Regions from separate parts of the Shewanella sp. SM71 genome, predicted to be linked through region 1. Evidence: riboswitches for the same ligand, from Rfam matches in the RefSeq annotation. Region 1 holds a riboswitch; the other holds the start of a gene.
The links. Region 1 has a riboswitch for lysine ahead of lysC (lysine-sensitive aspartokinase 3). Riboswitches for the same ligand answer to the same signal wherever they lie in the genome.
Positions count from the first base shown of each region.

Region 1 (8,428 bases):
GTCACTCGGTTTGAAATGGTAGATAGGCAAAGTAAGTGCTTGCCCTGCGGCAAGCTCCCCGATTTGCAGAGACGATGTTGTCGGCAACATACTAAACGCCTTCGAACAGATTTTGATGCAGCGATTTAACCACTTGCGCCGCTTCCGATTCGGCCACTAACACACACAGATTATGTGGGCTGGCACCTTGGCAAATCATCCGAACATTGTGTGGTTCTAACACTTCAAATACACGGCGACAAATACCCGGCGTCGTCGCAATACGATTACCGATAATCGCCACTAAGGCCAATCCATCTTCAACTCGCACACGACAATGCTGTGATAATTCTTGCAGCAATGCCTCACTCAACAGACCTTGACCACTTGAATCTGAACCGGTTTTATCGAGGGTTAGAGACACATTCACTTCTGATGTGGTAATCAAATCCACACTGATCTTATGTCGCGCTAATGTCGCAAAGGTTTCCGCTAAAAAGCCCTGCGCATGCAGCATTTGCAAGCTGTGAAGATTTAACAGGGTTTGATCGCGGCGCAAAGCCACAGCACGGAATACGGGCGCATCTTCCACTTGATGACGGATCCAAGTCCCGCCTTTTTCAGGCTCTTTACTTGAACCCACAAACACTTGAATTTGCTGACGAACGGCAGGAAGAATAGTCGCAGGATGCAATACCTTGGCACCAAAGGTCGCCATCTCGGCGGCTTCATTGAAACTGATCTCGGCAATCGGAAAAGCATTGGGCGCAAGGCGCGGATCGGTTGTATAAATCCCAGCGACATCGGTCCAAATTTCGACCGCTGAGGCGCGTAGCGCTTCGGCTAACAACGCAGCAGAATAATCACTACCGCCGCGACCTAACGTGGTCGTTTGACCGGCGTCATCGGCACCGATAAAGCCTTGCGTGACAATCACTTGTTCCGCTAACAGTGGCTGTAGATAATCACGAGCTAGAGTCGCAATCTGCTCGACCTGAGGTTCGGCGCGGCCAAAGTGGCTGTCAGTACGTAACACTCGGCGCACATCAAAGGCACTTGAGTTGACACCTTTCTCACGGATCACCGCCGAAAACAACGCTGAAGAACATTGCTCACCGAGGGACAACAACTCATCCATGGTCGCTTTGCTGCGTTGTGATGCAAGCGCTTCACTCAATACCGACATACGACTCAATAATTTATCTAATGCGGCGGCCACATCGTTAGGACGACCGAGCTTATCTAAAATCGCATATTGAATTTGGGCAATTTGTTTTAATCGCTGTAATCGGCCATCGTCGTTGATCGATTCTTGGGTCAATTCCACTAGTAGATTCGTCACGCCGCTCGAAGCGCTGACCACGACTAAACGACAATGAGGATTAGCTAACACTATATCGGCACAGCGATTCATAGCGTTATAGTCGGCGACTGAGGTGCCACCAAATTTTGCAACAACGAGGGACATTAGCGCACCTCCGTGAAACACGTAGGGCAACAAATAAATGCAGATTGAATAAGATATTGAATAACTAACATGATCACACTCCGAACTGACTTCGTTCGAAGAGCCTGGTGCTCAATGATAACGCACCCCAAAAGAAGGGAAACAGCAATCGTCACCAGAAGCTCTCCACCAATTACAGGTGACAATCGTCAGGATTCAGCCTGAGCGACCGACATAAACATGCAGCAACCATATCTATGCCTCGGCGTTAATCTCCCTCATCAGTCATCGCTGGAGTTTGTGCTCCTCTGACCGACTACCTAGTTAACGCTCCTCTTCTGTTCCTTTCCTAGGAAAGGGACGAAAAAAGTAGCAATAAACCCCTAATGAAGTCAATGCTAATTTCATAACAAATGAACAATTTAAATAAAATCTTTTGAAAACAACTAAGTGTTCAAATCGGGTAGCTCGTATACCAGCTGCACATAATCTCTAAATTTACCTAAACACACTTCATCATGTCCATCCAAGGTGCAAGGCACTAAGCTCACATCCCCTTGTTCGACAACATAAATCGCATATTGATTAAATTTCTTACCCAATTGCAATGCCATCGTTCTATCGATAAACACGGCCCAACTTTTTTCCATGTGGGATAAATCCGGTGCTGCGCCCACTAAAGCACGATAAGGGCTACCGAGTAATTCAATTTCACGGAGAAGTTGGCGATCGAGTAAACGGTTTTGGCTAGGAGAGAGAAGCTTTGAAGCGGGATTATGAGCGGTAATAACAGCAAAGGAAAAATCACAGGATAATGCTTGAGTCAGCAAAAACAACGGCGCTTGGTAACATTGCCACAAATTTTGAGTCGTATTGTCCATTGGTAGTCTAGTCGAAAAATGAACCCAAGCTAGTGTAGCAGAGTGATTGTAAAATCCAAAGAGGCGTGAACTGGCTCACAGGAATAAGAAATACATTAGTTATACTAATCAATAGCTAAAGTAAATATCATGGTAAAAACCCCTGCTCACCTAAAATTTGTTAACATTTCATTTGTTAACAAATGACTAAAACGAGTACAATGTACGTACTGGTGAGTTGAAACAGATTGAGCAAGATGCTTATCGTTCAATACAGTTTGTTACATATATCGCTTAAAGTAACGTGAACTGACCGGGCATCTGTTTAAAATCTGTTCTACATTTGATTTGTCTTTTAAACATTTAAAAAAAACAATAGTTAAGGAACTTATTCTAACTATTGCTTATCGAAGTTGGTACTGATTACGTTTTCTCGTATTACACTTAAACGTGCACTTAATCTACATCCAGATATAGATGTCACCGTAAAGATTTTCCTTTTGAGCACAAAGCAGTTCAAGGAAGTATCAACGCTTTTATGAATATAAGAGCCCGAAGTAAGTTGCTCTTATTGGTTAGTATAAACTGATTAAAATTTAGGTAAATAATATGCAAAATCCGCACATTCTGATCGTTGAAGATGAAGCCGTTACCCGTAACACGCTGAGAAGTATTTTCGAGGCAGAAGGGTATGTGGTAACTGAGGCCAATGATGGCGCAGAAATGCATAAGGCTATGCAGGAAAACAAAATTAACTTGGTCGTTATGGACATTAACTTGCCAGGTAAGAATGGTCTATTGTTGGCACGTGAACTACGTGAAATCAACAACATCGGTCTTATCTTCCTGACAGGTCGTGACAACGAAGTCGACAAAATTCTTGGACTTGAAATTGGCGCGGACGATTATATTACCAAGCCGTTCAACCCACGTGAATTAACGATTCGTGCTCGTAACCTTCTGACTCGTGTCAACAGCGCTGGCGCTGAAGTCGAAGAAAAGAGCTCAGTAGAATACTACCGCTTCAATGATTGGAGCTTAGAGATCAACAGCCGTTCATTAGTGAGCCCACAGGGTGAATCTTACAAACTGCCACGTAGCGAGTTCCGCGCTATGCTGCACTTTGTTGAAAACCCAGGCAAAATTTTGACTCGTGCCGATCTACTGATGAAAATGACTGGCCGTGAACTTAAGCCACACGATCGTACTGTAGACGTGACTATCCGTCGTATCCGTAAGCATTTCGAAAGCTTGCCAGATACGCCAGAAATCATCGCGACTATTCACGGTGAAGGCTATCGTTTTTGCGGTAACTTAGAAGGCTAATCGCCCGCTAAGCGACATCCGCATTAATTGGTTTGATAAGAATCGATTCACAAAAAACCAGATCCTAGGATCTGGTTTTTTTTATGCCTGCTATTTGGCGTTTTTCAACTGCCTATCGAGGAAATCGGCCAGTGAGCGATATAAGTGATTACGCACTTTCTCGCCACGCATCGAATGTTTAGATCCAGGATAATCGATCATCTGGAACAGTTTGCCCTCATCCTGCAACGCCTTATAAACCCGAGTGCTGTTTTCAAACAAGACGTTATCATCGGCCATGCCGTGATACATCAACAAACCCGCTTGATAGTTTTTCACATAAGGGAACACACTGCTGGCTTCATAACCTTTTTCATTCCCCTCAGGATGGGCTAAGTAACGCTCAGTATAATGGGTGTCATACAAGCGCCAGTCGGTTACAGGTGCGCCAGAAATCGCGGCTTTAAAGTAATCTGGCGCCTTAAATAGACTCATCAAGGCCATGTAACCACCGTAGCTGTGGCCGTAAATTGCTACATTATCGGCATCGACAAATGGCAGACTCCGTAAATAGTCCACTCCCACTTTTTGATCCTTGACTTCAACTTCGCCCAAGTGACGATAAATCACTTGCTCAAACTTTGTGCCCCTGTGGGCGCTGCCGCGGTTATCTAATTGGAATACTACGTACCCTTGTTGCACAAGATACTGGGTAAAGTAGTCCTGCTCGCTCCAACTGTTGGTCACTAACTGGGCGTGCGGCCCACCGTAAACCCGCACAACGACAGGGTATTTCTTGCTCGCATCAAACGGCACAGGTTTGAATAAACGGGTTTGTAACACTTGGCCATCTTCGGCTTTCAGTTCACCAAATTCAGGGAGTTGCCACAGACCCGCATAGTCATATAAAGGATGGCCTTGCTTGACTTCATTTTGCTCAACCCAAGCCAGTTGCTGGCCCTTGTCACCGTGTAAACTGATTTGCGGTGGCTGAGATAAGCTATTGAAATAATCCAGATACACACTTTGATTGTCGGCAAACACAGGATCGTGCATGCCCGCTTGCTTGCTTACCCGCTCAACCTTGCCACCCGCTAAAGGCACGCGATAAAGTTGTTTCTCGATTGGCGTATCTTTGCGGCCAGTGAAATATACCCAACCAGCGGTTTCATCTATGTATTCCAACGCATCGACAGCCCACTCGCCCTGAGTCAATTGCGTTTTAAGTTTGCCTTTTAAGTCAAAAAGATACAGATGATTAAAGCCGTCACGCTCAGATGCCCAAATAAAAGCCGATTGCTGTTTTAAAAAGTGCAGATCGTTATTAAGGTTCACCCAAGCGTTACTGCGTTCTTTCACTAAGGTTTTTGGCTTAGCCAGTGAATCTAACGCCACCAGTTGCAAATCTAGCTGATGTTGATCGCGGCTCTGCCACTGGAACGACAAATGTTTGCTATCGGGCAACCAATCGACCCGCGGCAGGTAAATATCTTTGCTCTTGTCTGCACTATTCTCTTCGCTATGATCTTCGCGCAACTTCACCCAATTGATAGCCTTATCTTTTAACGTGACCACACCGAGGGCGATGTCGACATTGTTTTTGCCGGCATAGGGATAGCGCTGCTCAGTAAGTTTAATACCGTCAGCATAGATTTCGTTACGGGTTACTTGCTCGACACCGGACTCATCAATACGAGTAAATGCGATGGCCGATTCATCGGGCGCCCACCAATAACCCGTCATGCGATCCATTTCCTCCTGAGCGACAAACTCGGCCATGGCATTCTTAATCGCCCCGCCGCCATCGGTTGTCATAGCTTGGAGTTTTTTGGTCGCCAGATCTAACACATACAGATTTTGATCCCGCACGAAAGACACAAAATGTCCCTTGGGTGATAGGCGCGCATCTGTGGCAAACCCTTCGCCAATGGGAAGTTGGCTGACTCTGTTATCCACTAATGAAAAATAATACAGATTACCAGCAGCCGGAATTAATAGCGCTTGGCTATCATCGGCCCAGAAGTACTCCATAATGCCTTCGCCATAAATACGTTGGCGTTCGCGGCGGGCCTTTTCTTCATCGGATAATTCATTGCTTGCCAACTTATCGGCATTGAGCAATAGGCTAGATTTGCCCGTCTTTACATCCATCTGCCAGAGATCATAAAAGTTTTGATTGTCTTTACGGCCCGCAAGATAAGTGACGCGCTGACCATCGGGTGACAGTTTCAAACCACGAGGACTGGTGCCCGCTAATGCGGGCGAGGCATTCATTCGCTCAATCGTCAGTGGCAGTTTGCCGCCTTCCATTGCAAAAGCTGGGGTAATTGAAAACATAGCTGTCGAAATCATGGCCATTTGGCTCGCTATCAGTAGGGGAACGGCGCGCACCTTAAGTGAGCACGCAGGAAACCAAGTTAACCTATTTTTAATCATTATTATTCCTTGGAAACATAATCGCCTAAGATGTCAGCGATTAAAAACAAGCCGACATTGTGCCAGAGGCAAACCCTAAATAGAAATAGCATGCAATATGCCGATACAAATTAGGCCCTTGCGCCAAGCTCAATCCAAATAATCCCAAAAAGCCTTAATATTCGCTAAAAGCATCAGCAACATCGCTGAAATTGTCGACTAACTGAGTTATCATTCGCGGCAAATAACGAAATTGACCTCATTGTTGAACCTCTAAAGGACATAACATGCAGACTCTGGCCCAGTACCTGACCTCACAGGCAGTGAACGACTCCCTCTCCCACCTAATTTTAACCTTAGCCGACACCTCAAAAGCCATTAGCCATGCCGTTCGCCACGGTGCACTTGCGGGCGTGTTAGGCGCGACCGAGCAAGAAAACGTCCAAGGTGAAACCCAGAAAAAACTGGATATCATCACCAACGACATGCTCAAAGATGCCTTAAAAGCTGACGGTACAGTGCGCGGTTTAGCGTCGGAAGAAGAAGATCATGTGGTTGAAGTCAGCCAAAATGGTCAATATCTGGTGTGTTTCGATCCACTAGATGGCTCATCTAATATAGATATCAACTCGTTAGTCGGCACCATTTTCTCCGTCCTGCCCGCGCCTGCTGGCGAGCTGACTGAAACCAGCTTTTTACAATCTGGCCGCGCACAATTAGCCGCAGGTTATGTACTTTATGGTCCATCAACCATGCTGGCATTAACCACAGGCCAAGGCGTGCAACTCTTTACTTTGCACCCAGAAACCAATGAGTTTTTACTGACTAACGCCGCCATGAGCATTAGCCCAGATACCCAAGAGTTTGCCATTAACATGTCGAACCAACGTTTTTGGGAAGCGCCAATGCAGACCTATATTGCCGATTTACTGCTCGGTAAAATTGGCCCACGCGAAAAATCATTCAACATGCGCTGGATTGCGGCCATGGTTGGCGATGTACACCGCGTGCTATCCCGTGGTGGTATTTTCACTTACCCAACCGACAATAAAGATCCTAAAAAACCGTACAAACTGCGCTTGATGTACGAAGCCAACCCAATGGCTTTCTTAGTCGAACAAGCTGGCGGTAAAGCCTCAACGGGTTATGAAACCATTTTAGATATTCAACCAACACAAATTCACCAACGTGTTGCCGTCATCCTAGGCAGTAGCAACGAAGTCGACGCTTGCCTGAGCTACCACGGTATTGATTACAGCGAAGAGCCAAACCCAGAAGTTTAGTTCTTGCGTTGTTAACGCTTAAACTAAAAAGCCACTGATCACAGTGGCTTTTTTAGTATTTATACGGCCTTACGGCCGAGAAAGTCGTGGGGCTTCCCCCACACCCGACCAAAAGGGAAAAACGCCTATTCCCCTTTTGGAAATCCCCCGGCGACCCTAGCGAAGTTACATGCATTAGATACTAGCTTCATGCTTATTCAAAAATCGCTAACGCTTCCGATGGGGCGTCCATTCCCCCCGAAAGCTACAGTGTAGTTGTAGTGGTCAAGTAAAATTTTTGAGTCTTCTCCAAAAAGATAAACAGCACGAGGTAGAGAAGGGGCATATTTTACAAAACACTCTTCATTCATTTCTATATCACATTGAAACTGAAGACAAATTAGTTTATCTACTTAAAAACTTTAGTTCTTTCAGCCTTAAGTTTGACGAGGCTTATCAGGCATACTCCGTTGGGTTTTTATTTGATAAATTGCGCGAGGAATACGAAGAACGCTATAGAGACTATATGGTTAAAATTAATGATTTGGTAAGTGCATCGCTAGCAAAATCACTTGCAATACCAGCTACCATATTTTTAACATCAACCCGAACACAGGCTGTTGCTACATCTGGTACAAGTGCCAGACCCGACGAAATTATAGCAGCTAATGCTGGTATAGGGCTGGTAGCACTTATTGTGTCAGTTGTCTTCTCAATGATGATTATATCTGAGCTACAATCCATAACATCGATTAAAGCTGAATATGAAAGCTTAATGGCTAGGCTTGAGAAGAAGAGTACGGAAGCCTTTAATGCCATTACAATTTTACGAAAAAACCTACGAAAGAAACTAAGCTATGCGAAGATAGTCTTAGTATCGTTAATATTATTCTCTATAACTCATGCTGTAATCTCTTTGCTATGGGTTGCATCTAGAACCGAGGGATGGACTTTCTCCTATCCAATTACAGAGTCCATTGCATTTATATGCAAATGGAGCCGAGATTTGTTGGAAATAGTAGTAACCCTATTGGGTCAATATCTTTAGGTATAAGCCGCCCCTTTCACTTAACGTACTAACAAAAAACGTCTAAATCACAGAAGTTCACCTCCCCTGCGAAGTTGCCGCGGGGCGTTGGAATAAATTGTGTGAGTCCGGA
Region 1 covers NZ_JAKKRW010000014.1:15,904-24,331, forward strand. The annotation lists gene L5L97_RS14345 (succinylglutamate desuccinylase/aspartoacylase family protein) at 1-90, opposite strand, end outside; gene lysC (lysine-sensitive aspartokinase 3) at 92-1,447, opposite strand; lysine riboswitch at 1,598-1,772, opposite strand; gene L5L97_RS14355 (DUF3293 domain-containing protein) at 1,873-2,307, opposite strand; gene arcA (two-component system response regulator ArcA) at 2,896-3,612, shown strand; gene L5L97_RS14365 (S9 family peptidase) at 3,703-6,027, opposite strand; gene L5L97_RS14370 (class 1 fructose-bisphosphatase) at 6,294-7,289, shown strand; gene L5L97_RS14375 (hypothetical protein) at 7,567-8,316, shown strand.

Region 2 (8,428 bases), on a different contig from region 1:
TTGGATCAGTGCGGCGCGCTCGTTGACTACAGCGAGCTGGGCAACTTGGTCTTGGTCGCGGTCAAAATAGCGTTTTCCTTCAACCCATGCCTGTGTCACTTTGGCGTAAATCGACAGTGGCTCTGCGTTCCACAACACGACATCGGCCATTTTTCCTGGAGTAAGTGAACCCACAAATTCATCGACTCTTAATTGCTTGGCCGGATTAATAGTGACCATGTTCCAAGCATCTTCCTTCGACATATTGCAATACATCATAGACTTAGCCGCTTCTTGGTTGAGTCTGCGCTGCATTTCATAGTCGTCTGAGTTTATGCTGGTGGTCACACCTTTGTTTTGCATCAAACATGCATTTTGTGGAATCGCGTCGTACACCTCAAACTTATAGGCCCACCAATCGGCAAACGTCGAAGCGCCAGCGCCATGGGCGGCCAGTTCACTCGCCACTTTGTAACCTTCGAGCACATGGGTAAAGGTTTGTACTTTAAAGTGATAGGCCTCGGCCAAGCGGATAAACATCAGGATTTCTGACTGTACATAGGAATGAATATGTACGTCGCGTTGCTGGTTTAATACTTCGGCGACCGCCTGCAGACGATAACTTGGACGCGGGGCGACGGTTTTCTTTTTATCGCTGGAGCGCAGATTATCATAGGTTTTTAACGCCTTTTCATAGGCGATAGCAGCGTCGAAGGTTTCTTCAAATAATGCTTTTACTCCCATGCGAGTCTGGGGGAAGCGCTGAACAAATTTCTCACCCCAGTTACTCTGTTTGACGTTTTCACCTAAAGCAAATTTGATACTGGCGGGCGCGTTAACAAATTTGAGTTGTTCGGCTGGCTCGCCCCATTTCATTTTGATCAGTTGTGATTGGCCACCGATAGGGTTGGCGCTACCGTGGAGTAATTGCGCGCTGGTGACGCCGCCCGCTAAGGCGCGATAGATTGAAATATCGTCGGGATTAATAATATCGCCAATGCGTACTTCAGAGGTAACTGCGTCTGTTCCTTCGTTAGTACCGCCATTAATGGCGATATGCGAGTGTTCATCGACTATGCCGGCGGTGAGGTGTTTACCTGTTGCATCGAGGACTTGATAACCTGATGGTGTACTTAATTGTTGGCCAATTTTTTCGATGCGGCCATTGGCCATCAAGAGATCAGCATGTTCGAGAATGCCTTGCTTATCCGATGTCCACAGGGTGGCATTTTTGATGTGCAGCTTCTCCACCTTAGGTGCTTCGCTCAGTCCGTAAGCAACGTTAGGGAAGGTGAGGTGACTCACTAGGCTCGTGTTGGCTTCATTCTTGGGAGCATGATTGCTTGCTTGGTCTGCTTTTTTGAGCTTTGCAGTTTGAGTCATAGCGACACCGGCAACATTTGTAGTGCGACTTTTTGCATCGACCATACGACCTTGAATGCCGTCATCGGCCATCCACAGCGTAAAGCGGCTAAGGCCATTAATGCCTGCGGCGCTCAAATCGGCAGTAAAGCTCAATCTCCCGTTATCATCTAACTTAAGTTGAGTGAGTAAGATACTTTGTTCGCCACTGCTTAAATTGCCTTGGATGTTGGGTTTATCACTTTTACTTTCATCATGTAGCGATAAATCTAGCGTGAGGTTATTGAGGCTTAATTGGTAATCTCCCAGTAATCGTGCTTGGGGAAGTGAGCGCAGACTTTGCTCCTGACCTTGCAACCAAACACTGTAGATCTGGCCATCTTTAAAGATATTGCCTTTAGTGATAACAAAGTCAGCCATATAACCGGGCGCGAGTTTACCGGTAAAGTCGGCGGTGCCTGTCATCTCTGCGGCTTGGGTGGTGAGTGCCGCGAGAGCGTTTTCTTCACTTAAACCTTGGGCAATGGCTTGGCGTAGGCGCGGCCAGAAGGCATCGGTCTTAATCCCAAACTGCGTTAACGCAAAGGGGATTCCTGCGTTAGCTACCGCCGCAGGGTTGGTTGGTGCACGTTCCCACTGTCTTAAATCCGCCAGTGATACTTCACGATCAGCGTCATCTGTGCCGACATCGGGCGCCTGCGGATAGTTTAAAGGCAAGATCAACGGATAGTTCAGCGCCTTTAACTCATTGATGCGTGAGTATTCTTGACCATTACCAAGTAGGTTGGCTGGCAGTTTATGTTCTTTGAGTAAATGGGCTGCACGTAATTGGTCGTTGAGATTTTTGGTTTCAAAGATAATTTGCTTATCGGCTAAATTATCTAAACGCTCAAAGGCGATATTAAATTCGACTTGATTGTTTATTGCGCCATTGGCAGGTTTGTTTTTATTTTGGTTATACCAATTTGCATCGGCAAAGGTTTGCCTAATAAGTGCAATGCTGCCCATTAATGATGAGGGATAATCTTGTTCAGACGAACCTTTATCGAATGCCATAAAAGGTTGACTGCGGGCGCGATAAATCACTTCATTAGCCGTTTTGTCCGCTAATGAAAGGCTGACACCCGTCCCACGGAAGATACCGTCGAGTTTGCTACTTTGCACACTGGTGAAACCATTATTAATCCACTCTTTTGCGCGTTCTTTATTGGGGTAAACGTAATTAAACCATTCTTTTTCAGAATGAATTGCACCATTTTCCGCATTACCACCGATACGCTTTATATCATAGACGGGGCGAGTGAGCTTAAGTTTGGGATATTCGAATTCAATCCCATAATCGGTAAAAGGATCGATAAATCCGGGATAAATTGTATAACCACTCAAATCGATTCTAAATGCGCCAGCGGGAATGTCGTTGTGCTCAATAATGGCTTTAATTCGATTATTTTCAATTAATAAAGTGGCATCGCTTAAACGTTTTCCCGGTGCAATAATTAATTCAGCATGGGTAAATGCAGTGAGTTTACTGGATGTTGTTCCAGTATTGAGCTGGGCAAATGTTGTTTGTGATACTAAGCTAGCGATTATGCTGCAGCTTATCATTATCTTATTGTTTATCTGCATTATTTTATTCAATCGAGTGAGGGTGAACAAAGAGTAACTGAAAGCAGATGTAAATACTAAGGCTGAATTGTAACGTAATTTGAGTGGGAGTGAGGTGCGGAATTAACGGCTGTCGTTTAAGTTTGAAATGATTGATGGATATAAAAAAGCTCGCAACTAATGCGAGCTTTTATGCAAACTTGTGTTGGCAAATTAGCGCCATCACACTTGGCTGGATTAGATTAAGAAATCTTCCATAGAACGACCTTTGTTGATCTCGTTCTTAAATACGGTAGGCATACGGCCTTGGCCAGTCCATTGAACCATTTCACCGTCAACTTCAATTTGGTATTTGGCTGGACGAGGAGCGCGTTTCTTCGCAGCAGCTTTAACAGCTACGCCACCTAAGTCATCAATTGATAAACCAACGGCTTCCATTTGTTGACGGATTTCTTCAATCTTAGCATTACGAGCTGCCATGGCTTGTTCTTCTTCCTCAGCCATAGACTCGCGTTCTACTAAAATTTTATCTAATTTGTCGGCTAAATCACGTAACTCTTCAACGCTAAGTTCTTTTACTGCAGCTTTAAAACGACGGCCGTGAGTTAATATCTCTAAAAATTCGCTCATATCTATTTTCGTCCCACTCTATTTTTAATACAGGATAATGGTGAACAACACCTAAATGATAGAAACTAATATAGCTCGAATCAAATAAAATTATGCGTTTTAAGGAAATTAAATATTATTTATTTTTTGAACTTTTCTTATTCCCTCAAATAAGTGTCCAAAAAAGTGGCCGTTGCAGCGGATTAAAAAATACAAACAGGCGTTTGACTTTGGTTGACGTTAACGTTAACAGGACGTAAAGTTGCTCTATCCTGCATTGGTATTAACCAATGTTTTGTCCATGTACATGAAAGTGTAGGAAGGAAACCCTATGAAAGTATTGGTGCCCGTTAAGCGCGTTGTTGATGCCAATGTGAAGGTCAGGGTCAAAGCTGACAATACAAGTGTTGACACTGCAAACCTAAAAATGGCGTTGAACCCTTTTTGTGAAATCGCAGTAGAAGAAGCGGTTCGTTTAAAAGAAGCGGGTAGCGCTACTGAAGTGGTTGTTGTCAGTATTGGTAATAAAACCGTGCAAGAACAACTGCGTACCGCGCTTGCATTAGGCGCAGATCGTGCGATTCATATCGATACTGAAGAAGAGCTCGTGCCATTGTCTATCGCCAAATTGCTCAAAGCGGTACAAGACAAAGAACAAGCAGAGCTGGTGATTTTTGGTAAGCAATCCATCGATGGTGATAATAACCAAACTGGCCAAATGTTTGCCGCGTTAATGGATATGCCACAGGCGACCTTTGCTTCAGAAATCAAATTAGAAGCGAATACATTACAAGTCACCCGTGAAATTGACGGCGGCATGCAAACTCTCAAACTGCCTTTACCTGCTGTCGTGACTGCCGATCTACGTTTGAACGAACCCCGTTACGCTTCATTGCCTAACATAATGAAAGCCAAGCGTAAGCCATTAGAAGTATTTACTGTGGCAGACTTAGGCGTGACGTTAAAGAGTCACCAAACGATTGTGAAGGTCACTCCGCCAGCTGAACGTAAAGCGGGCATCATGGTAGCGTCGGTAGCTGAGCTAGTTGAAAAGTTAAAAAATGAAGCGAAGGTGATCTAAATGGCCATTTTAGTATTAGCTGAACATGATAATGCTGCACTGAAACTCGATACGGCAAAAATTGTTACCGCCGCCCGCGCCATAGGCGATGAAGTACATGTCTTGGTTGCGGGTCACCAATGTGGCGCGGTTGTCCAAGCGGCGCAGGCACTACAAGGCGTTAGCCAAGTACTCGTTGCCGATGCCAGCGTGTATGAAGCGCATTTAGCGGAAAATTTTGCCAAATTGCTGGTGGACTTAGCGCCAAACTATGGTCACATTCTGGCCTCGGCTTCAAGTTTAGGTAAGGACACGCTTCCGCGCGTTGCGGCATTATTAGATGTCGCGCAAATCTCAGAAGTTATTACCGTCGTCAATGCCGATACCTTTGTGCGCCCTGTGTATGCGGGTAACGCCTTAGCGACAGTGCAAAGCCATGATGCCATTAAAGTGATGACAGTGCGCGCCAGTGCGTTTGACGCTGCGCCAGAAGGTAACAGTGCGGCTGTGACGACACTTGATAAAGTGTTTGAAGCGAGAACTCAGTTTGTTTCTCAATCGCTGACAGTTTCTGCCCGTCCAGAGTTAGGCAATGCTGGCATTATCGTATCTGGCGGCCGAGGCATGGGCAGTGGTGAAAACTTCGGCATGTTAGAGCAACTTGCTGACAAGCTCGGTGCAGCAGTTGGCGCATCACGCGCCGCAGTTGACGCAGGTTTTGTGCCTAACGATTTACAAGTGGGTCAAACCGGTAAAATCGTTGCGCCAAACTTGTATATTGCCGTCGGTATTTCTGGCGCGATTCAGCATTTAGCCGGCATGAAAGACGCTAAAGTCATCGTTGCAATCAACAAAGATCCTGAAGCGCCGATTTTTCAAGTTGCCGATTATGGACTCGTTGCAGATCTGTTTGAGGCGGTTCCTGAGCTGATTACAAGTCTCAGTTGATTTTATCTGTGATCTAGGTCACATTAAGTGGCTTTGCGGTAGCATCTGCTAAGCCGCTTATGTTTTTATGTGCCTCACGCCCGTGCAAGGGCGTTCTTAGAAGTAGAGGCGCGCCAAATATTAGTAGTGATCAGTAGGGTGATTCCGTTGATCGATTGCGAAAGGATTTGGTGCCGAAGTGGTTCGATTTATCACGATCAACTGCTGGGGTTGTACCTAATAGGTGCAGCACTGCCATAGTATTTTCCGATATGGATATTGGGAATAGTTACTATGGAGCGCTACTGATAGGACAGGTGACCTTGGGTATCTATTGCCTTTTCCCACCAGTTCAGTCGCCCTCCATTCGTATTTAACGAAGATAATAATCAATGACTGTTATGAATTATGCCGATTCGGCACTTTCCTTGTTGCCGCCTGCGGTGGCTATCGTGTTGGCGATCTTGACTCGCCGTGTACTGCTTTCTTTGGGGTTAGGTATTTTAATTGGTGCTTTATTGCTCAATCAATTTTCACCTTTAGCAACGGGTGAGTTTGTATTTAATGGCGTTAAAGGGCTTTTTTGGACTGATAAAGGTCTAAATTCGTGGAACTTATATATTCTCGGTTTCTTAATTGTACTGGGAATGATTACAGCGTTAATTACCGTAAGTGGCAGCGCGCGGGCTTTTGCCGATTGGGCTCGTTTACATATACGTAATAAACGTGATGCTAAACTATTGACCATGTTTTTAGGTTGCGTAGTTTTTATTGATGATTATTTCAATAGTTTAGTTGTTGGTTCGGTCGCTCGACCTGTTACCGATCGTTATTATGTTTCCCGTGCTAAGTTAGCTTATTTATTAGATTCTACTGCCGCGCCTGTGTGCGTTATTTCTCCAGTTTCGAGCTGGGGCGCTTATATTATCGCACTCATTGGCGGGATATTAACTGCCCATGGTTTTGCTGATACGGGTCATTTGAGTATTTTTATTCAAATGATCCCGATGAACTTTTACGCAATCTTCTCCTTGTTATTATTACTTTTTGTTGTCTTTATGGGATTAGATGTTGGGCCAATGCGTGAGCATGAGCTCAATGCCCAACGTGGTAATTTATACGATGAGTCTAAAGGATTACCGCCTGGGGCGAACGCGGATTTACCTGAAGCCGAAACCGGTAAGATTTTAGGTCTATTTCTGCCGATTACCGTGTTGGTATTTGCAACCCTCTATTTTATGATTAACAGTGGCGCTCAAGTACTCGCGGCGGAAGGGATTGAATTTAATATTATTTCTGCTTTTGAGAAAACCGATGTCAGTTCATCGCTTTTCTTTGGTGCATTAATTGGTCTAGCGGTTTCGCTGATATTGAATTTAGTGCAAGGCGTTGAGAAATTGATGATAGTCAAAGGTATAGTGCAGGGCGCTCGCTCTATGCTGCCAGCGATTTATATCCTGTTATTTGCTTGGACAATCGCAGGTGTGATTGGTCAACTCGAAACCGGTAAGTTTATGGCGAGTTTAGCAACAGGAAATATTCCGTTCGCGTTTTTACCCGCCTTAATGTTTGTGCTAGCAGGTATTACCGCGTTCTCAACTGGTACTAGCTGGGGTACGTTCGGGATCATGTTGCCGATTGCTGCTGATATGGCGATGGGAAGCCACACTGGCATGATGTTGCCTATGCTTGCCTCTGTGCTGGCGGGGGCTGTATTTGGCGATCACTGCTCGCCAATTTCCGACACGACTATCTTGTCGTCTACGGGCGCCAGTTGCCACCACATCGACCATGTGGTAACTCAGCTACCTTATGCACTTATTGCGGCGTTTATTAGCTTAGTGGGTTATGTGGCACTTGGATTTACCGAGTCTGTTGTCGCGGGTTTAGTGGCTTGTAGTGTGGCATTTGTGATCAGTATTATCGTACTTAAAATCAAATCTAAAGGCACAATTAGCTAGACGTTAATTGAAACCTTTCACTGCAAACGTTCACGACAAATAAGTCAAAATAAATCAGCCAGCATTATGCTGGCTGATTTTTTTGGTTAAGGCTGAGTTTGTTTTTATCTCTAGTCTATAGCATCAAGGCTATCAACTCTTAGCTTAGCGTGCTTGATCTAGACCGCGGCGTTTAAGTAAGCCTTCCGTGGTTGGCTCTTGTCCGCGGAAGTTTTTGTAGGCGTCCATTGGCGCTATGCTATTACCCACTTCACGGATCGTTTTGCGGTACTTCATGCCGATTTCACGATTGAGCCCGCCTTGGGTTTGTACATAGGCAAACGCATCCGCCGCTAAAATCTCACTCCACATATAAGCGTAATAACTTGCCGAGTAACCGCCGGGGAAGGCGTGGGCAAAATAGGTCGACTTATAACGCGGAGGTACGGCACTGATGTTTAAGCCGTGCTTTTTCAGGGCATTGGCTTCAAAGGTTGGTACATCTTGCAGCGGCGTCTCTGGGCTTAATGAATGCCATTCCATGTCTACTAATGCAGCGGCCATGTATTCCAGTGTGTCAAAGCCTTGGTTGAAACTGCCAGATTTCAGTAGTTTTTGCAGCAGTTCATCGGGAATGGGTTTGCCCGTTTCGTAGTGTTTCGCGTAGTTCGCTAACACTTTTGGATGGGCTGCCCAATCTTCTTCAAACGTCGATGGAAATTCGACAAAGTCGCGTGAAACCGAGGTACCCGCCAGACTTGGATAAGTCACTTTAGAGAACATGCCGTGGGTGCCGTGACCCATTTCATGGAACATAGTGGTGACTTCGTTATAGCTGACGAAGGTGGGTTGACCTTCGGGCGCTTTCTTTATGTTCATCACGTTGACGACCACAGGTTTAGTGCCTTCGAGGAAGGATTGACCGACGAACGAACTCATCCAAGCG
Region 2 covers NZ_JAKKRW010000006.1:156,277-164,704, reverse strand. The annotation lists gene L5L97_RS07930 (amidohydrolase family protein) at 1-2,967, opposite strand, end outside; gene L5L97_RS07925 (H-NS family nucleoid-associated regulatory protein) at 3,184-3,576, opposite strand; gene L5L97_RS07920 (electron transfer flavoprotein subunit beta/FixA family protein) at 3,887-4,636, shown strand; gene L5L97_RS07915 (electron transfer flavoprotein subunit alpha/FixB family protein) at 4,637-5,563, shown strand; lysine riboswitch at 5,659-5,855, shown strand; gene L5L97_RS07910 (Na+/H+ antiporter NhaC family protein) at 5,935-7,503, shown strand; gene L5L97_RS07905 (M3 family metallopeptidase) at 7,648-8,428, opposite strand, start outside.
Region 2: linked by a shared signal. The riboswitch ahead of L5L97_RS07910 (Na+/H+ antiporter NhaC family protein) and the one ahead of lysC (lysine-sensitive aspartokinase 3) in region 1 are both predicted to bind lysine.